Regions from separate parts of the Faecalimicrobium sp. JNUCC 81 genome, predicted to be linked through region 3. Evidence: riboswitches for the same ligand, from Rfam matches in the RefSeq annotation. Region 3 holds a riboswitch; each other region holds the start of a gene.
What was found. Region 3 has a riboswitch for cobalamin ahead of JNUCC81_RS10635 (cell wall-binding repeat-containing protein). Riboswitches for the same ligand answer to the same signal wherever they lie in the genome.
Positions count from the first base shown of each region.

Region 1: it holds a riboswitch for cobalamin, as region 3 does, so the genes downstream of both, JNUCC81_RS01700 (energy-coupling factor ABC transporter permease) here and JNUCC81_RS10635 (cell wall-binding repeat-containing protein) in region 3, are expected to answer to the same signal.
Region 2: it holds a riboswitch for cobalamin, as region 3 does, so the genes downstream of both, JNUCC81_RS15655 (ABC transporter substrate-binding protein) here and JNUCC81_RS10635 (cell wall-binding repeat-containing protein) in region 3, are expected to answer to the same signal.
Region 4: it holds a riboswitch for cobalamin, as region 3 does, so the genes downstream of both, JNUCC81_RS12645 (ATP:cob(I)alamin adenosyltransferase) here and JNUCC81_RS10635 (cell wall-binding repeat-containing protein) in region 3, are expected to answer to the same signal.

Region 1 covers NZ_CM132203.1:319,587-325,132, reverse strand. Annotated here, with positions in the region: gene cbiQ (cobalt ECF transporter T component CbiQ) at 1-228, opposite strand, end outside; gene JNUCC81_RS01705 (energy-coupling factor ABC transporter substrate-binding protein) at 231-518, opposite strand; gene JNUCC81_RS01700 (energy-coupling factor ABC transporter permease) at 487-1,230, opposite strand; cobalamin riboswitch at 1,431-1,612, opposite strand; gene JNUCC81_RS01695 (nitric oxide reductase activation-like protein) at 1,808-3,574, opposite strand; gene JNUCC81_RS01690 (AAA family ATPase) at 3,603-4,547, opposite strand; rRNA gene rrf (5S ribosomal RNA) at 4,656-4,772, opposite strand; rRNA gene JNUCC81_RS01680 (23S ribosomal RNA) at 4,835-5,546, opposite strand, start outside.
Region 2 covers NZ_CM132203.1:3,157,040-3,162,585, reverse strand. Annotated here, with positions in the region: gene JNUCC81_RS15665 (hemoblobin-interacting domain-containing protein) at 1-1,882, shown strand, start outside; gene JNUCC81_RS15660 (FAD:protein FMN transferase) at 1,967-3,001, shown strand; cobalamin riboswitch at 3,113-3,294, shown strand; gene JNUCC81_RS15655 (ABC transporter substrate-binding protein) at 3,432-4,457, shown strand; gene JNUCC81_RS15650 (FecCD family ABC transporter permease) at 4,468-5,546, shown strand, end outside.
Region 3 covers NZ_CM132203.1:2,142,592-2,148,137, forward strand. Annotated here, with positions in the region: gene JNUCC81_RS10625 (prenyltransferase/squalene oxidase repeat-containing protein) at 1-1,730, opposite strand, end outside; gene JNUCC81_RS10630 (DUF4430 domain-containing protein) at 1,754-2,512, opposite strand; gene JNUCC81_RS10635 (cell wall-binding repeat-containing protein) at 2,545-4,293, opposite strand; cobalamin riboswitch at 4,528-4,701, opposite strand; gene JNUCC81_RS10640 (response regulator transcription factor) at 5,020-5,546, opposite strand, start outside.
Region 4 covers NZ_CM132203.1:2,519,986-2,525,531, reverse strand. Annotated here, with positions in the region: gene JNUCC81_RS12660 (CAP domain-containing protein) at 1-675, opposite strand, end outside; gene JNUCC81_RS12655 (hypothetical protein) at 1,036-1,617, shown strand; gene JNUCC81_RS12650 (sigma-70 family RNA polymerase sigma factor) at 1,983-2,867, shown strand; cobalamin riboswitch at 3,075-3,244, shown strand; gene JNUCC81_RS12645 (ATP:cob(I)alamin adenosyltransferase) at 3,337-3,846, shown strand; gene JNUCC81_RS12640 (ABC transporter substrate-binding protein) at 3,874-4,782, shown strand; gene JNUCC81_RS12635 (FecCD family ABC transporter permease) at 4,772-5,546, shown strand, end outside.

The DNA.
Region 1 (5,546 bases), 1.8 Mb from region 3:
CATAAATAAAAAGTAAATCGGTATTTTAAGTAGCTTCAAGTAACTTTTTAAATCTATTTTAGCAATGCAAACAATAGATAAACTCATTAATATCATTATACTTGATAGTATTAATATACTATGTGTTAGCATAGAGACAATTAAAAAAATTGTCCCTATACCAACCTTTATTTTTGGATTTATATTACTTAATTTATTTGTATATGCATATTTATCAATTAAAAGCATATTTATTTTCTCCTTCTGCTACCTAAGTAGTAACCTATCACTCCTGCTCCTAATGCTGCTTGCGTTGAAAATAATAAACTTTCTATTTCTCCACTTGGTGGCTCATATAGACTATTAAACCATGGCTCATATCCTGGATTTATTTGACCTATTAGGTCTTCTGCTTCTCCATCTGCTCCACCGTATTCAGCTCCTGAGTTTAGTATTAGAGGAGTTATAATAAGCACTACTGCTAATAAAAGCAATAGCCAATTAGTTTTATTCACTGATTTCGCATTTGTATTCATCATAATCAACTCCTTTCCCTTCTTTTGCAGTTATTAAATTATACATTATAGTACTTAATATACCTTCTGCTATTGCTATTGGTATTTGAGTCATAAAGAAAACTCCTAAAAATTTAGTAGCTGATGCCATTATCCCACCTGAAGGATCAGGGAATGCTACCGCTAATTGTATAGCAGTTATTGTATATGTAGCTAAATCTCCAAGTGCAACACTTATAAATACATTAGTTCCAGTTTTTACATTTCTCTTCTTTAAGAATCTATATAATAAAAATGATACTATAGGACCTACTATTGCCATAGAAAATGCATTCGCTCCTAAAGTTGTAAGTCCACCATGAGCTAGGAGTAGTGCCTGGAATAATAGTACTATTGTACCTAATACAACCATTACACTTGGTCCAAATAATATTGCTCCTAAACCAACTCCTGTTGGGTGTGAACAGCTTCCTGTTAATGATGGTATTTTTAAAGCTGAAAGTACAAATACAAATGCTCCACATAGAGCTAAAAGTACTTTTTTCTTAGGCTCTTCTTTAATTACTTTGTTTATAGATTTTAATCCTATTAATAAAAATGGTATGAATATTACACTCCACATAATGGACCACTTCATTGGCAAAAATCCTTCCATTATGTGCATTGCATTAGAGTTAATCGGGTTTAATACGATTAAAAGAAATGCTGATGCTAATATTAGCTTTAGTTTTTTCATAATTTCCCCTTCTTTCTTTAGCTATTTACTTAATGATTCGCCATATAAATTGTTATTTTATCTGATCATATGCATTTAAGCTTATTTCACCCTAGAAGGAATTATATTTCCAATAGAAAAAAGCCTAACGGTTGAGTTAGGCTTCTTTTAACAATACTAATATTGTATACTTTCAAGAAACTTTCTCCCTCCCCGAAGAAATTACTTAAATATTATTAGGCAGGTCTCCTGGCTTAGCATCATCCTACTCCTTAGCCTTCCCATGATAATCACAGTGGCTTAAGTTTAAGTTTCGTTAGCTTTACAGTAGCGGGGGCTGCAGAGGACTTTAACCTCTTTCCCTATTAATCTTTCTTCAAGAACCTATAATATTTTATATTATTTTTTATAATTACATATTATATATTACACATATATACACTTTGTTAAATTATTGGCTAATCATTTATATAATATATTCTATATATATTTTTATATTCCTTCTTATTTTTCAAATTTTTTACAAATTTTTTATTTTTATAAGAAATTATATTTTACTTAAATTTATGCTAAATATAATTTTTATATGCTATTTTTATTAATCCCTAATAATTTTCTTTAAATACATTGATACTATATCAGAAAATCGATCTATATTTTTTGTGTATATAAAATCTTTTCCATATATTAATCTTTCTGAACCTAGTTCACTTTCCTTACCTGTAAATACCCCTAATACCAAAATTCTTTTTTGCCTAGCAATTCTTACTTCTTTTGCACTGTCTAATACTCCTACATTGCCTTTATAAGACATTTCTCCTCTTATAGTTCTTTCTCTATCCTTACCGATTTTAACGTCATTAGGTTTTCCATCACTTAGAACTATAAGTATTTTATTTTCTTCGCCTCTTTCTAATAATCCATCACATGTAGATTTTATGGCTAACCCGTCTCTATTATTACCTGCACAGAAGTACTCAAATATATTTTCACTACTATCTATTGAATCTTCATAGTCTTTAAATCGTTTTAGTATTGTATAATCCATAAAGCTAGAAAAACCCATTACCCTATTTGGTATACCAACCATAGTTAGTGCTCTTGCTATTATATATCCTTGAGTTGCAACATTAGCTTGATTCCTGCTTTGAGATCCACTAGCATCTAATAATATATCTATTACATACTTTCCTTTTTCGCTAACTATATCCTTATAAAATATTTTATTATTATTACTCCTAGATGCTCTCCATGCTCTAGAAGCATATACCGTTCCACAATCTGAATATACTCTGCTACTTTCACTCTCTTCTATTAATATTCTTGATAAGCTATCCTTTAATTTGGCTATATTTCTTCTATGAATTTTAACCTTATCTCTAAATTTACTTATATTATTTTCTTTTTGTCTTGTAGCATATTTTATCTGAGCAACATTACTACATTCACTTCTTAAAACTCCATCTGTAAAATGAATTCTACATCCCTCATGGACACCTCTACAATTTTTACTTTCTATCTTTTTTATCTCTGATTTATTTTTATATGATTTTCCATAGTAATGTTCTATTTTCTCATATATTTTATTAACCATTTCTTCATCTACATATATAACTCTATTGGCTGAGTTTGAAGATTCTTTTATATACATTTCACCTATGCTTTCAACTAATATAGAAGATGATAATTCTTGTATTTCATTTTCTATAAAATTTTTTTCATTGTTATAAAGTTCTTCATACATAAAATCTGAAAATGTATCAAAATTTATATTATCTTTAGTTTTATAATTATATTCTTTATTAATATCTTCACCTTGCAATATCTGTTCAAAATACATTAAATATACTTTATCTATGTCTTGTAAAATATCTACTATATTTTTATTTACATCTATCTCTTTAATGCTGTTCATTATTCTTCGTGTAAGCCCATCTACTACCGGATGCTTACCCATTCCTTCTAATACATTTGCATATTTAATCTTTTGTAATATATCTTCATTGTATATCTTACTAAACCCAGAGATAATATCTTTATACGCTTTACTTCTTATATCTTCTACTCCTGGCCTATCTATCATAACCTTCGATTCTACAACTTTATTTAATACAATTTGAACTAAACTCAAAATAGTAGATAAATCATATCCACCTTTAACTCTATTAATTATATATTTTTTTACTAAATCCCATTCTATGTATTTATGTCTAGCACCAGCCATTATAGCAAAATACATGGCAACTTCTTTAGAATTATAATCTTGATTTGAAATACTTACATCTTCATCATATTTGCCTGATATAGTCCAAGATAAATTATTTATTCTGTTTTCAAATTCATAATCACTATATATCCATTTCATAATATCTCCTACCTAAATAAATTTTTACTTATAATAAAGCTTTATTTAAATTCATACTTGGAAATATATCTTCACTTTTCCACTTATCAGGAATTCTAGTTTTAATTATATCTTGTACCATTTCTTTTTCGTATATATCAAAGCTCTTGCTTGTTATTCCCATACTAATTGCTAAAGATGGACTTAACCCTCTTCTTATAGTCTTTAAAGAGCCTATTAGTCCTCTTAAATCTATTGATTTAGTAGATATTTCTCCATTTTGAGATTTTAACTGCAAATCTAAGAATATCCCTGCAAATTGGTTTAATTTTTCTTCATCCGCATCGCCAAATTCATTTCTTAAAATAAACATTAACTTATCTTCATCAACTGCTGGTATATCTATGACCATAAATCTAGAAACTAATGCTTCATTTAATTCCTTAGTTCCTGCATATTCGTAATTCATAGTACCAATAAATCTAGTTGCTTGATGTAAATTAATTCTTTCATATCCTGGTACATCTATAACTCTTCTATAATCTAAAGCTGAATGAAGTACTGCAATTGCATCATTTTTAGCCATATTGATTTCATCAAATACTCCAAATCCACCATTTATCGCACACTCATACACAGATCCCCTTCTTAATTTAACTTCATTATCTATAAAAGTATCTGTACCTATTAAAGTCGTGCTGTCAGTATTAATATGAAAAGATGTATTCCATTGAGGTCTATTAAATATTTCTGATAAGTTATCTGCTAATAAATTTTTTCCCGTAGCTTTGGGTCCTGATAATAAAATGTTTTGATCTTCTAAAATTGCTGATATGCTCATAGACAAAATATCTTTACCATAAAAATATTTTTTTGATTTGCTAATACGTTCTTCTAATTTATTTTCTAATTTATAATATTTTCTAAAATATAATACATCTTCAATAAGTATCTCATTTATTCCCTGTTTTCTTAAATTATCTATTATCTCCATATGTATCCCCTTTATTGTTAATAGTATAATTATATAGTAGCACAATATAATGTATTATTTCTTTATATAAAAAAAACTCCCATCTAGGAGTTTAAAATAAAAAAGATTACGTGGCTACGTCTTACTCTCCCAGGCAGTTGCCCACCAAGTACCATCAGCGCTAAAGAGCTTAACTTCTGTGTTCGGAATGGGAACAGGTGTATCCTCTTTGCTATTGTAACCACATAATCTTTTATTTTAGAGTTAATACTCTGAAAACTGCAAACATTTATTGAATTAATCATTTATTGGTCAAGTCCTCGACCTATTAGTATCGATAAGCTAAATACATTACTGCACTTACACCTTCGACCTATCAACCAGGTAGTCTTCCTGGGGTCTTACCCTTACGGTGGGAAATCTTATCTTGAAGTTGGCTTCGCGCTTAGATGCTTTCAGCGCTTATCCATTCCGTACATAGCTACCCAGCCATGCCCTTGGCAGAACAACTGGTACACCAGAGGTACGTCCATCCCGGTCCTCTCGTACTAAGGACAGGTCTCCTCAAATTTCCTACGCCTGCGACGGATAGGGACCGAACTGTCTCACGACGTTCTGAACCCAGCTCGCGTACCACTTTAATGGGCGAACAGCCCAACCCTTGGGACCTACTACAGCCCCAGGATGTGATGAGCCGACATCGAGGTGCCAAACCTCCCCGTCGATGTGGACTCTTGGGGGAGATAAGCCTGTTATCCCCAGGGTAGCTTTTATCCGTTGAGCGATGGCCCTTCCATGCGGAACCACCGGATCACTAAGTCCGACTTTCGTCCTTGCTCGACCTGTATGTCTTGCAATCAAGCTCTCTTTTGCCTTTACACTCTTCGTACGATTTCCGACCGTACTGAGAGAACCTTTGAGCGCCTCCGTTACTCTTTGGGAGGCGACCGCCCCAGTCAAACTGCCCACCTGACGGTGTCCCAAGACCTGATTCAAGGCCTCTGGTTAGGATCCCAGTAC
Region 2 (5,546 bases), 1.0 Mb from region 3:
CTACTCAAATGAAGTTTTATCTTGGTGGGCAGCTATGACAAAAGATGCTGTATTAACTAATGAATCTGAGAAAGTAATAAGTTATCAAAGCTATAAAAATGCTGTAAATGAAGCGGCCATGAAAGGTAAGTATTTAACATTTAAAAGTTACTATGATAGCGTAAAAGAAAGTAATTACTTAAATGGACCATACCAAATTAAATATATGTTAGAAAATGGATTATTTGGAGATGTACAATTGTATTCGCAAGAAAATTTAAAAATAGCACCTAAATTATCAATTGAAGGTAATATTGAGGATGGATTAAAAATTAACATTGATAATGATAATCAATATACTGAAAATATAGAAAGAGTTTTAGTAGGCATGAATGAACTCTCAAAAGATAGTTATAAAATTGAAAACTCAAAAATAACAATTACCGATACATCTAAATTTAGTAGGGATGAAAATATTATCAAGCTAGTAGCAAAAGGATACAAAGATAATATAATATCTGTAAACTTAAGAAATAAAGAAGTAGATTTAAAAGCTAGTAAAGATAATAATGGAAATATATTAATAAAATTTGATAAAGACTTTAAGAGCAATGTAGTAGGCTTATCACTTAATGGAAAATCATTATTAAGTGATTCTCAAGTTGGTGGTAATGGCGATTATTACTATATAGGAGAAACTTTAGTTTTAAGAAATAAATTATTTGAAAATAAAGAAGATCAACAACAAACTATGATAGTGAAAGCGAATAAATATGATGATTCTAGCTTATCATTTATTCCTAAAAAATTAGAAATAAAAAGTGTAGAAAAGCTGGATATACCTAATTTTGTTAAGTTAAATGAATCAAATAAATTTAATAAAAATGAAAGTGTATTAATAGATGTAGAAGATGTTACTGATGGAAAGTATAGAAAAGACATAACAAATATTTTAGTAAATGGTAAAAATGTAGAGTATACTGCATCTAAAGATAATTTCTATTCAATTGAAATAGCAGGTACAGTTTTTAATGAGGAAAATAATTATGAAATAACAATAAAAACTAATAATTATAAGGATTTTGTTATAAATAAAAGAATAGGTAAACAAGAAGAATCTAAGCCAGAAATTACCGTAGATACAAAAAAAATACCTGCTCCAGAAATAATATTTGAAAAAGATATGTTTAGAAAAAATATAATTAAATCTAATGATAAAGATTATTTAAATAGTATTGATAGCATAAAAATTAATGGAAAAAGCTTAACAAAAGCATCAAATTCATACAGCAGTGATGGTTGGATTTTAGACAAAGATAAAATTATAATATTTAATGAATTAATAGGAGGAAGTGAAATAACTCTAGAATCAAGTTTATATGCAGATAACTCATATAAGGTGCCTAAAAAATCAGTAGAAAATATAAAGTTATCTAAAAAGAATAATGGTAATTCTGTATTTTCACATTCAGACTATAATTGGACTGAAAATGTAGAAGTAAGTATAAATGGAAAAATATTAAAAAATAATGAAGAAGTTAGAGCTGATTATGGTCAAGTTACGGTATTAGTTCCATTATCTATAAATGATAATATACTTATAAAATCAGAAGGATATAATGACTATATATACAATGTTCAGTTAGTTGATAATAAAGTAAAATCTAATAAAAATACGTTCACAGGTAGTTATACATTTACTTCATCTAATAATGGGTGGAGTGAATCTATAACTAGTGTACAAATAAATGGGGAAGAAATTGAAAAAACATCAGAGATAAACCCGACTAAAGGATATAAGTTTAACTACTCTGGAGGAATAGATTTATATAATCAGCTAAATTCCGGTGATATAGTAACAATAAAATCAGATGGATACACTGACTATACTTATACATTTTAAAATTAAGTATAATATATAAATATAATAGTAATAGTAATACGAAACCACATAGTTTCGTATTACTATTGATTATGAGAGGGAAGCATGAAAAAAATATATTTAATAGTTATATTATTGTTAGGAGTATTATCTATAGGATGTGAGAAAAAAGAATATAGTAGCTATGATATGGATGTATTCGCTATGGGATCTTATATAAAAATTAGCATATATTCACAAGAAAAAGTAGATGATAAAGTTTTTGAAAGAATGGAAAATGCTATAAGAGATGTAGATCATAAAATGTCTATCAATGACAAAAACGTAGAAAGTGAAGTCGACAAGATAAATGAGAAAGCTGGAACTGAATTTGTAAACGTTAGTAAAGAAACTTTTGAATTAATTGAGCGAGGCATAAAGTATAGTAAAGAAACTAATGAAAATTTAGATATAGCAATAGGTCCTGTAGTTAAATTATGGAATATTGGATTTGAAGATGCTAGCTTGCCAGATGATTTAGATATAAAAAATGCTTTGAGTTTAGTTGATATAGATAAAATATCATTAAATAAAAAAGAAAGCTCTATTATGCTAAAACAAAAAGGTATGATGATTGATTTAGGGGCAATAGCAAAAGGATATGTAGGAGAGAAATTAAAAAGTATTATTTTAGATAGTGGATATAAACATGCAGTTTTAAATATAGGTGGAAACATATTATGTATAGGAGAAAAAGTTGATTCTAGCCCATACAAGGTAGGAATAAGAGATGGAAAAAAATCTAAAAATGATGTCATAGGAGCATTAGATGTAGCAAATAAATCAGTAGTAACATCAGGAATATATGAACGAAATTTTGTAAATAATGGGAAACTATATCACCATATATTAGATAGAAAGACAGGATACCCTGTAGAAAATAATTTACAAAGTGTTTCTATTATATCGGATGATTCTACATATTGTGATGCATTATCGACAGCGATATTCTCTATGGGGCTTGATAAAGGTTTAGAATATGTAAATGATAAGAGTGACGTAGAAGCTATTTTTGTGACAAAGGATAATAAGGTTTATCTTACAAGTGGTATAAAAGGAAAGTTTAAATTAACTTCAGAAGAATATAATTTACAACCGTAAAAAATCTGACAATGTTTTCAATAAAAATACAATAATTAATTAAAATACCCAATAATATAGAAAAAAAACATAAATTCTATTATAATTATATATAAAGTAATAAAATTATTACTATATATGGATAATATTGGTTTTAGTGTGAATTAAAAAGGAAGATGGATGAGATTTCCACACAGTGCCGCTACTGTAATTAAGGAGTGCTAACTTACTATGTCACTGAATTTATAATTTGGGAAGGCTAGTTAGTGCGATGATTTATAAGTCAGGAGACTTGCCAGTATTAAAATATCGATACTCTTCGGTACAAAGAGAGATATAAGACATAAATAAATATCAATAAAGTGTCATTACTGAGAGTGTCCTTATATTATATCTATAGACAGTTATAATTTTTTACAAATTATAATTTAGATACAAAATGGAGGATGACATGAAAAAAATTAAGCAAATGATGGTATTTTTATTAAGCTTCATATTTATAATTGGAGCTGTTGGATGTAGCCCAACAAATGAAAAAAAGGATGAAGGTAAAAGCAACTCAAAGGTGGAAGAATCAGCAAATAAAGATTCTCACTACCCAGTAACTATTACAACTTATAATTATAAAAAAGAGCCAGTTGAAATAACTTTTAATAAGGCTCCTGAAAAAGTTGTAGCTATATATCAAAATTCAATTGAAACAATGTTAGCATTAGGATTAGAAGATAAAATAGTTGCAGCAGCAGGTCTTGACCATGATGTAAAAGATGAATATAAAGAAGCATTTAAAAAAGTGAAATATTTAGAAGAATTTACACCATCAAAAGAAAGTATAATAATGGAAAAACCAGATTTTATATTAAGTTGGTATTCATTATTTGATGAAAAAAGACTAGGTGAAGTAGATTATTGGCACAAGAACAATATAAATACATATATGTCTTTAAATAGTGGTGTAAAAGATGAAAAAACAATAGAAAATGAAATAACAGATATATTAAATTTAGGAAAAATATTTAATGTTGAAGATAAAGCTCAAGAGCTGGTAAATAAAATAAATAAAAAGGTTGAGGAAGTATCTAAATCTGTAGAAGGTAAAGAAAAACAAAGCACTTTAATTGTTGAGTTTGGTAAAGATCAAATGATTACTTATGGAGCGAATTCATTAGGTGGAGATATGATAAAAACATTAGGAGCAAATTTATTAAATCCTCAAGGGAAAGCAATTAATGAAGAAGATTTAATAAACTTAAATCCAGATTCTATATTTGTTGTATACATGGATAGATCAGATGAAAAGGTTCCTAAGCAAGAAGTAAATAAGATATTAGAAAATAAGGCGTTAAAAAGCTTAAATGCAGTTAAAAATAAAAGAGTTTATGCGATACCTTTAGGAGATATGTACTCTAGTGGTATAAGAACTATTGATGGTATAAATACTTTTGCAAAAGGATTATATCCAGACTTAAAAAACTAGGAGAGTCATAATGGAAAAAGAAATTTATATTAAAGATGGAAACTCTAATATATTTAAAGGAACACCTATTTATATAGGTGTTTCTATATTTTTATTAATACTATTATTTTTATCAGTAGGCCTTGCAGTTACACTTGGTTCTGTTGATATAAGCATAAAAGAAGTATATGATATTATTTTTTATAAACTATTTAATATTGGACAATCAGAAATCCTAGGTAATGGAGCTATTCATGATGTTGTGTGGCTTATAAGGCTTCCAAGAATTGTATTAGCAATATGTGTAGGTATGGGATTATCAGTAGTGGGAATAGTAATGCAAGCTATTGTAAAAAATCCACTAGCAGATCCTTATATATTAGGGGTATCATCAGGAGCATCATTAGGAGCTACAATAGCTGTCATGTTTGGAGTTGGTTCAATATTAGGAAGTAATGCAATTGGAGTTTCTGGTTTTATTGGAGCATTTATAGCATCTATACTAGTTCTTGTTATATCAAATATTGGAGGAAGAGCAAATTCTATAAAACTTCTATTAGCAGGAACAGCAATAAGTTCAGTTTGTAGTGCATTTTCGAGCTTTATAGTATATATAGTGGATGATGCAAGTAAAATAAAAACTATAACATTTTGGCTTATGGGAAGTTTGGCAGGAGCTAAATGGGAAGAGTTAATTTTTATACTACCTATAATAATAATTGGAACTATATTTTTTATAACTCAATACAGAACATTAAACTTAATGTTATTAGGAGATGAAGTTTCTATTACTTTAGGAACTGATTTGCATAAGTATAGACATATGTATCTGATAATAACATCATTGATGATAGGAGTTTTAGTGTATGCATCTGGTATGATAGGATTTGTAGGCCTTGTCATACCTCATATAGTAAGAATGATATTTGGAACAGACCACAAGAAGATAATACCTATAGCTGCAATATTAGGAGCAATATTTTTAATATGGGCAGATGTATTATCTAGAATAATAATAAAAGGAACTGAAATCCCAATAGGTATATTAACTTCTATAATAGGAGCTCCATGTTTTATTTGGTTAATGATAAGAAATGCTTACGGATTTGG
Region 3 (5,546 bases):
TCTACTATATTTCTCCATTTAGGTTCATTTAAATTTTCTCCTACACTCATAAGCCCTGTCATTGCCATTGCTGTTGAATTTGAATTTTCTTTATTATATGCTTCAAACGTCCCATTTTCTTTTTGTATAGTATTTAAACATTCTACTGCTTTTTCTATACTTGCATCTGCTTTTTCATTTCCTTTAAAAAATGATAGTGATATTAATGCCATACCTGTCATATCTGGATCTGCCTGATTTCCAAAGAATGCAAATCCACCATTATTTAGTTGGTTTGATATTAATGAATCTAATGCTTTTTCTCTATCATAATATTCATCAGTTACTTCTAGAGCTATCATCCCCCAAATTTGAGAATTCACTCCTCCTGGTAAGTTTCCATTTTTATCTTGCTTGTCTGCTAATATTTTGCTCAAGTTTACTTTTTTATCAGTATAACTATTTGGATTTTCTCCTCTTGAAACTAATCCTAATAAGTATCCTGCATCACTTGTTACTGATGTATTTGTAGTTATTATATTTGATGTCCATTCAGGCAGCTTATATGATGATTTTATTATATCTTCTCCTGCTGATGTAAGAGCTAACATATCCCACCAAGATAATACATGATTTAATCCTTTATAGTAATTTACTGTATTTTCTACAGATTTATCTATTTTATCTACATATAGTACTTTTGGTATTTCACTAAATTCATCTGTCATATTATAAAGACTGTTTTTACCTTCTACAAATCTATTATATGCAACAAGTGCGTATGCTCCTTGATCTGTAGCCATTGCGTTGACAGTTCCATCTAGTGTGTGTTTAAATCCTCCACCTTCTACGTAAAATTCCATTATCGCAGGTATTACCCAGTTTCCATCACCTTTTATAAATCTAGAATCTGTTTTAGGGTCTATTCCAAGAGCAGTAAGAGCTACTATTACTTGTGCTATACTCTCAGAGTTTAGACTTCCCCAACTATCATATCCACCATTTGCAAGTTGGATATTAGATAATATATCAAGTGCTCTATCTATATAAGGCTTTACCTTTTCTTGGTCTTTATATTTTGCTAATGATTGAAGTGCCATAGCTGTTATATCTGGATCTGGTGTATTTCCACTAAGAGCCCATCCACCTATTGTTCCATCATCTTGAGTTATTTCTTTACTTAATATATATTCAATAAGATTATCTCTTGTAGTTTGTTTTTTAACACCCTCAACAGTTGGTATTTCATAGTTGTTTGTATCTAATGCTATAAGAGCAAATATTGGTCCATTTATTCCTTGTCTTATTACTTTATTAAAATCTGCAAGTTTTTCTAAAAGATTATATCCTCCAACATTAGTAACATCTTTACCTATAGATGTTAATCCTAATATAACTCTTGAGTATTCTGTATATTTTACGCTGTGTAAATTACCATTTTTCGCTGTTAATTCATTGACTACATTTTCGTAATATTTATCATAATACTCTTTTGGCACATTATATCCACTTCTTGCTAGTGAAAGTATTGTCCATTCTCCGCCTATAGTACCTATCTTAGGATCTGGAGTATTTTTATACATATATTCTCCAGTTTTATTTATGGCATCTTTAATAGATACACTAGGTAAAACCACATCTATGTTACTTTGTAAAATCTGTGCAAAAGACATTGGTATATTCCCTAAGAATATACTCAATGAAAGAACCATAGAAATTACTATTTTTAAAAATCTATTTTTCTTTTTCACTTTATTATCCCCCTTGATACAGTCTATTTTAAAGCTTCCTTAAGCTCTTTTAATGCTACATCTACTTTACTTTGAGCTATATCTACAACTTCAAGTACTTTATATGCATTATCATAAGCATCTTTCACTTCTTTTTTATCTAACAACTCAGCTTTATTAGGTGCACTATTTATTTCAGCTACTTCTCTAGTCAGGCTATCTTTGTTTGCTATTTTAACAAAAGGCTCTCCTGCTCCAAATCCATCTCCACCGATGTCAGCCCCATATCCATAAGTAGTAAATTGCCATCTTATTACATCTCCGTCTTTTGGAATACAACCAGATGCTCCAACATTTGGGAAACTATTATTTACAGCATACATCCATCCTGACATAAACGTATAATCAAATTCTCCTAACCAGTTTGCCTCTTCTCTTTCTCCTATTTCTCCACATTTATCAAGTATATACTGTGGTACATTAGGAGTCCTTGTATCATTATCTTTTACTTTAGATAAATAAAATGAAGATTCAATATCTCCCATATTTTTATAATTTCCAGACCCCAACAATCGCGTTAGTATGTCTGCATTATTGTCACCTTCATAAAAAGGAACTTTGACTGGATCTTTTATGTACCCTAACCCTAAGGTAAATTTTTCAACAGATACAATTACATGTCCCTTAGGTTCGGTATTCATTTTTGCTTCTTGTGCAAAAGAGATCGGTATACTTCCTAGGAATATACTTAATGAAATCACCATAGAAAGTACTGATTTTAGAAATATATTTTTCTTTTTCACTACTTTTTCCTCCTTATCTAATCTTCTATATCCTATTTCTTATATAAACCTTTTATATCTTCAAATGCTTTTTCACATCCTCCTCCAATTTGTGTCATTTTTTTAACTTCTTTATTTTTTAGAACATTTTTTTGATACTCACTTAGACTATTTCCTACAATAACAACTGGTGAATTTTCTTTTGCAGCTAATACACCAACTGATAATGCATCTATTAATTGATCTTGCTTAATACTTCCATTTTTACATACAAACATATTGTCTAATTTACTACTTGTATAGAATTTCTCTATTATCTTAGCATTAGTTTCATTTCTGTCTAATCCACCAATTCTTTCACTATTTGGTAGTTTACTTTCTATTTCAGTTGATATAACTCCCGTTTGCCCTATTATATATGTTTTTTGTATATTATTATCTTTAATAAATTGATCATATATGTTTGTCCCTTTGTTCGGCATAAGAACTATTGGCATATTTTTATTAGCCGCTACTGCTGCTATTGAAGTTGCATCTGAAAGTCCTTTTTCTCCATTTACTACTGCTATTTCAGATACATTAGATATCTTTTTAGCTATTTCTAATGATGTTTCAAATCTTGTACTTCCTGATATTCTATCTACTTTTATTCCCATTTTTTCTAATTCGCTTTTGACAGCTTTAGATACAACGTTTTCTCCACCTATTATAAAAGCATTTTTAGCTTGTAATCTTTCTAATTCTGCTTTTGTTTCTTTATTTAATTTATCTGTATTTGTCAATAAAATAGGTGCATCTTTTTGTTTTGCAAATGGTGTAGCAGCTAGTGCATCTGGTAATTTATCTCCATTTACTATTACTACGTTATTGGCACTATCCCATCCACTCTTTGATACCTTAACTGCTGTTTCATATCTTGTATTTCCAATTATTTTTTCTTCTTTTACTTCCTCAGGCTTAACCTCTGGTGGGTTTGGTCTTACTGGTGGTTTTATGTCTGGAGTAACTGGTGGTTCTGGATCTGCATTTAAAGCATCATTAAGTTGTTCTAACGAATTATTTACTTCTATTTGAGATGAATCTACTTTTTCAAGAACTTTATATGCCTTATCATATGCATTTTTAACTTGAGTATTTGAAAGAATTTTAGATTTATCTGATGAACTGTTTATTTCTGCTACTTCTTTTGTAAGTAAGTCTTTATTAGCTATATCAACATATGGTTTTCCTGCTCCAAATCCATTTGCACCAATATCCATTCCATATCCATATGTAGTGAATTGCCATCTTATAACATCTCCATCTTTAGGCCAACATACAGAACTTCCATAGTTTGGGAACCAGTTATTTACACAATACATCCACCCTGACATATTGGTATAATCAAATTCACCTAAAAATTCTGGTTCTGATCTTTCATATTCAACACTGTTACCATCCTTTTCTATTTCATCTAGTATGTATTTAGGTATATTTGTTTTTTCAGATCCATCAAAACCATCTTTTACACTTGCTAAATAAAATCCTGTTTCTACAGTTCCTGAAGTATCTCCTATACTACCAGTATTTGTGTAATTATCTTTGCCACCTAATAATTTATCTATTAAATGTGCTACACTCTGTCCCTCATAAAATGGCACTTTAACTGGATCTTTTATGTACCCTTGACCTAAAGTAAATTTCTCTACAGATATAGTCACATATCCCTTCGGAGAATCTGCAAAAGATATCGGTATACTTACTAAACATATAGCTATTGTCATTAATAATGTAGTTATTTTTTTAGCTATCTTATTTCTCACTTCCTTCTCCCCCCTCATTTAATTGCTTTATTTTCCTAATTAAATTTATAGAACTATCTCCTCCTCTTATTTTAAATAATCTTTTAAATTACTAGTTATTAATCAGCATATAGCTACTATTTTTTTAACTATTGCATAAAAAAATAGATATTTATTACAAATATCTATCTAGAAAGGGCTATTCTAATGTAGTATATAAACAAAATACTACATTTTCTAAAATCTCTCCCCAGAAAGATATATTTGGTATAGGTAGGTCTCCTGGCTTACGATTCATCCTCTTTAGCACCTTCCCGTTTTTCACAGTGGTATTGCTAATTCGTCATCGAATACAGTTACTGGGGCAGCTTTGGCATCTAACCAAATTCCCTATTAAGTAATAATTACACCTTTACCATTTATACTTACTTTTTATTTTGAATAATTTATTGAATTAATAACTTATAATTTTTTTAGTTAATCTATGTAAAACATACTTTTAAAAATTTTTCTATACTATTATTATATATCTGTGAATTGTTTTAATTGTGTCATAATTGCGTTGTAATTGTGTCATAAATAGTACATTTTATAAAATATTACAAAATATACTAAAGTATTTATCTAAAACTGACTTAGTACTCGCTATAATTCATATAAATAAACGAAAAAAGAGAGCTATTTAATTTATTAAATAGCTCTCTTTTTAATTTATTTATCACATATATATCTCCAGATATATTTTTATTAAGATGTTGCAAGCTTATATCCAACTCCATATATTGATTTAATTTTCCAACTTAAATCATATTGTTTAAGCTTTTTCCTAAGTCTTTTAATTTGAGTATCTACAACTCTAGTATCTCCAAGATAGTCATACCCCCAAACTTCAGATAATATATGCTCTCTATTTAATATATTATCTGGATTAGAAACAAGCATATGAAGTATTTTTATTTCCTTTGGTGTAATTTTTACTAACTCTCCTTTTATGTATACCTCATAGCTATCTATATTAATTTCAAGATCTTTATATTTTATATAATTGCTTGTTTTTTTTATATTTTCTGTTCTCCTTAACACTGCCTTTATTCGTGTTACAACTTCTCTTTCTGAAAATGGCTTTGCAATATAATCATCTGCTCCTAATTCTAAACCAATTATCCTATCTATCGTTTCTGATTTCTCACTAAGTATAATAATTGGTACATTACTATTTTTACGAATCTCTCTGCACACATCAGTACCTGACATATTTTGCATCATCAAGTCTA
Region 4 (5,546 bases), 380 kb from region 3:
CCAAGCAGTTACAACTTCTTTAGGACTTCTTTGTCCCATTGCTATATTTTCTCCAGCTGCTCTATAGCTTACTCCAAATTGCTTCATCATATCAAATGGAGAACCGTAAGTTGGAGAGTTATGGTCAAAGTAGTTTTTATTTATCATATCTTGAGATTTCTTTGTAGCTACATCTGAAACCTTAGAGTCAAGTGTAAGTGGGCTTAATCCTCTTTTAGTTCTTTCAACATTTACTAAATCAACAACTTCTTTTTGATAAGCTGCGAATTGTCCAGTTGTAGAACCTGAGTTATTATTGTTATTATTTTCAGGTTTAGCTTCAGGTTTATTAGTAGAACCTGAGTTATTATTGTTATTATCTTCAGGCTTAGCTTCAGGTTTATTAGTAGAACCTGAGTTATTATTGTTATTATTTTCAGGCTTAGCTTCAGGCTTGTTAGTAGAACCTGAGTTATTATCTTCTGGCTTAAGTTCTGGCTTTATAGGACAGTTTGGATTTGTTGGTAATTTGTATTTAACACCGTTTATATATAAATATACTACACTTTTATTATTTAATTTTGTATATCCCTTATGAGATAAAGCACTTACAGGAACGATACTAGAAGCTGTTGCTACAGTTACTACCCCTAAAGTTAATAAAGTTTTTAGTTTTGTTGATATATTTTTTGTCATTGTAAAACACCTCTTTATTTGAATTTTGTAAAAATGTTACTGATTTGTAACCTTTAGTGTAGGGGTTGCCCCCTGTGAAACTATGATAACACAAAAAATGTCGAATTTTGACTGTAAAGATATGCCAAAAGGTTAGAAATCATACTGAAAGTTAGTTATATACTGGGATAAAAAAGTTTGAAAATTTATTAAAAAAAGAATATTTATATGAAAATTAACATTAAATGAGGGTAAAAAGGGTATAAATAAATTATATTTGTAAATATTTTTATGAAGAGATTGAAAATTTAATAAATGTATTATACTATAATAAGGAAAAGTTTGGGTATATGACCATAAACTGAAAGGAGAACAAAAGATATGTCAAAAGAATTAGTCAAAGAAAGAGTTATAAAATATTTAATGGAGGACTTATTAGTTCCGCATGATATGATAGATACAGATGTAGCTTTATCAGAATTTGAAGAAGGTGCAGAAGGTGTACTAGATGTAGTAGTTAATGTTAAAGATAAAGAAGATTACTATGCGCCAGTTATGATAATACAATGTTTAGATGAAGATATAAGATTAGAAGGAGAAGTCGTACAAAAACAAGTAGACTTCTTAGAAGATGTAGATAATATAACTATGGCAGGAAGATTAGTTTTAACTAATGGAGATGCTATGATGTATGCTGATTGGACAGGAGAAGAATATGATACAGAAGCTTCACTTCCAACATATGATACTATGGTAGAAGAATTCTTTAAGATGGAAGAATTATCACAAGAAGGTGAGCATAATCATGACCACGGACATGATCATGAATGTTGTGGAGGACATGGACATGACCACGGACATGATCATGAATGTTGTGGAGGGCATGGACACGACCACGGACATGATCATGAATGCTGTGGAGGACATGGGCACGGTTCTGACTGTGGTTGTCATCATGAATAATATATACATATAATATACGAACTTGACTATACTTTTTAATGATGTTATTATTAAATGGTTAAAAATTCTATATAAAACCGTAAGTGTTGGGGCAAACGCTGGAAGGATTTATTAATAAGGGATTTATAACGTCGTTCGAGAAAAAAAGACTGCATATTGTGTGGTCTTTTTTTCTGTAAAAAAATAATACAAAAAAGAAGGAAATTTGAAGTCTGAAGTAGAATATTAGATAAATAAATTTATTGACATTTTAGTTAAATTGAATGGAATTTTTTTATAATACAAATCATATTATAAAAATAACTGAAGCTAAAGACACTTTACCATTTCAATTAACAAACTATATGGATAGAAGGGGTTAGATTATGGGGGCTAAAAGAGAACATACTTATGAAAACTATATTTATGGGGATTCATCAAATACATCGAATGCGATGAAAATGTACTTGAAAGAAATTGAAGAGTACAAAATGTTGTCTGCAGTAGAGGAAGTTGAATTAGCAAAAGCAATAATTAACTCTTCACCTGAAGCTAAGGAGCAGTTTATAAATGCAAACTATAGGTTAGTTGTAAGTATTGCTAAGAAATACAGAAAAGAGAGTGTAGATATGCTTGATTTAATTCAAGCAGGTAACATTGGACTTATAAAAGCTGTTGATAAATACGATTATAAAAAAGGATATAAATTTAGTACTTATGCTACATGGTGGATAAAACAAAGCATAACAAGATACATAGATGACTGTGAAAATACTATAAGAATACCTGTTCATCTTCATCAAAGAATAAACTTTGTAAAAAGAAAAAAACAAGAACTTTCAAATGTACTTCAAAGAGAACCTAGCTTAGATGAAATAGCAGAAGTATGTGACCTTGATGTTCAAAAGGTTATAGATATATTAAAGAGGGATAAAAATATAGTATCATTAGATACGCCTATAAAAGAAGACGAAGATAGTAGTTTAGTTGAATTTATACCATCAGATGCTAATTTTGCAGATGTAGTAATTCATGAAGTAGAGCAAAAGAACTTAAGGGAAAAAATAGAGGAATTATTAACAGGACTTGGTGACCAAGAACAAAAGGTACTTAGAATGAGATTTGGATTAGATGATGATACTCCAAAAACATTAGAGGAAATAGGAAAAGTATTTGGAGTAACAAGAGAACGTATAAGACAAATTGAAGCAAAAGCAATAAGAAAACTAAGACATCCAAGTAGATTAAAACAATTAAAACATTTTTATTAATTTATAAAATAAAGTAGGTGAATTTTGCCTGCTTTATTTTTGGTTTATATTTTAATTTTAGGGTAAATATGGAAAGGTACTTCTTAAAATAAATGATAGCATAAAATACATTGGAAATCATTTAAATAATAAAAATAAATAATTATATTGATAGATATTATTATTAGAAAACTTATTGCTTGTATTAAGCTAGTAGGTCTTATAAAATAATTATATAAAGTATTAGGTGTATTACTTAAAAGAGAATTGGATGAGGTTTCCAAACTACCCCAGTAACCGTGATATGGACGAAATCTTAAATGCCACTGAATTTTTCGGGAAGGCTAGATCGTAGGATGAAGTTAAGTCGGGAGAACTGCCTAATATATACTAATATCTGCTGAGGGTAAGGTGTTAGATGCAAATATAATAATAAAAACTTAATATATTTAGCATCTTACTTAATTTAAATTGAGAAAGGAGGAATAAAATGAGCAAATATTTAGCATACCCTTTCTTATATGACAAGTCTTTAGATTTAAGATGTGATTTTGAGATTTTAACAGATGAAATTTCAAGTATTATAGGTCTTTTAAGATCATTTATAACAGATGACGATATGAAAGATGAACTTAGTAAAATAAATGAATTGATGTATCATATAAATCCATCAATAAGAACAAAGACTACAGTTACACAAGAAGAATTAATATGGCTAGAAAAAAGATTTTTAGAGATTCAAGAAGAAGTAAAAGACAGATTTAATAAATTTATACTTCCACAAGGATGCACCGAAGCAGGATATTGCCATGTTATAAGAAGTAAATGTAAATCATTAGTTAGGCTATTAAGTAGATATCAGGAACAAGGAAATAAGGTAGATGATTTGTTATTTGATTTTACAAATCTTTTTTCAGGATATTTCTTTGTACTAGCACTTAAGTTTAATAAAGATAATGGTTTAGAAGAAACAGAATTTATAAGTAGAAACTATAAGTAAGAGAGTTAAAAGTTAAGGAGAGAACAAATGAAAAAAAAGTTTTTATCAATTTTAATGGTATTTATGATGTTTATTATGGTTGGATGTAGCACTGATAATAAAAAAGAAGTTACAGACAGAGAAGGAACAAAGGTAAATATACCTAAAAAAATAGACAAAATAATTTCAACAGCACCATCAAATACAGAAGTAATAGTAGACCTTGGATTAAGTGATAAATTAGTTGCAATAGATAAATATTCAAGTGATGTTAAAGGTGTTAATAAGGATTTAGCAAAAATAGATTTTTCAAGTCCAGATGCAGAAACAATAATAGGGTTAGAACCAGACATAATAATAGCATCTGGGCATAATAAGACAGGCTCAAGTGAAGATCCATTTAAAGTTATAAGTGAGTCAGGCATTCCAGTTGTTTATATACCAAGCAGTGATAGTATAGACGGAATATATAAAGATATAGAATTTATATCTGATATATTAGGAGTGCAAGATAAAGGACAAACCTTAATATCAGATATGAAATCTCAAATAGATGAAATATCAAAAATAGGAAAAACTATAAATGATAAGAAAAAGGTTTACTTTGAAATATCACCAGCTCCAAGCCTATTTACGTTTGGAAATTCAACATTTTTAAATCAAATGATAGAAATAATTGGCGCTGAAAATGTATTCAAAGATGAAAATGGATGGATATCACCAAGCGCTGAAGCTGTGATAGATAAAAATCCAGACGTAATATTAACAAATGTAGATTACATAGAAAATCCTATTGATGAAATAAAAAAACGTGATGGCTTTGAAAATATAACAGCAGTAAAAGAAAATAAGATTTACCAAATAGACAAAAATTCAGCTTCTCGTCCATCTCACAAAATAATATTAGCTTTAAATCAAATGGCTAAAGCAATTTATCCAGAGAAATATGGAAAATAAGAAAAAAGTATTACTAAGCATAATAATAGTATTTATAATTATTGGTATTGGAACTTCTATAGGAAGTTCTAATATTAATATTTTAGATACAATATCAGTAATTAGTAATAAATTATTCAATATATCATTGAGAGAAGGAATAGATCCTAAAAATGTTTCAATAGTTTGGAAGCTTAGATTACCAAGAGTACTACTAGCATTTATAGTAGGAGGCTGCCTAGCATCTAGTGGTGCAGTAGTTCAATCTATACTAAAAAACCAATTGGCATCACCTTATACACTAGGTGTATCTTCAGGTGCATCTTTAGGAGCGGGGCTTATAATAGTTAGTGGTATTTCTGTTCCGTTACTAGGAGCTTATACACTTCCTATAATAGGCTTTTTATTTGGACTTGGAACTGTTTATTCGGTAATTAAATTTTCATCAAAAATAGATAAGACAATGTCAAACAATACGATAATACTTTGTGGTATGGTACTATCTTTATTTGTAAATGCATTACTTACAACTTTAACTGCATTATTTTCTAATGATTTAAAAAGCATATCTCTTTGGCAAATGGGAAGCTTTGCCATGAAGGGATGGTCTTATGTAGGTCTGATAATGCCATTTTTTATAATAGGTATGTTTGGGGTTCTTAAATATACTAGAGAAATGGATATACTTACTTTTGGAGAAGAACAAGCAAAGTCAATTGGAGTTGATACTGAGAAAGTAAAAAAGAAATTATTCATTTATTCAACAATACTTACAGGAGGAGCTG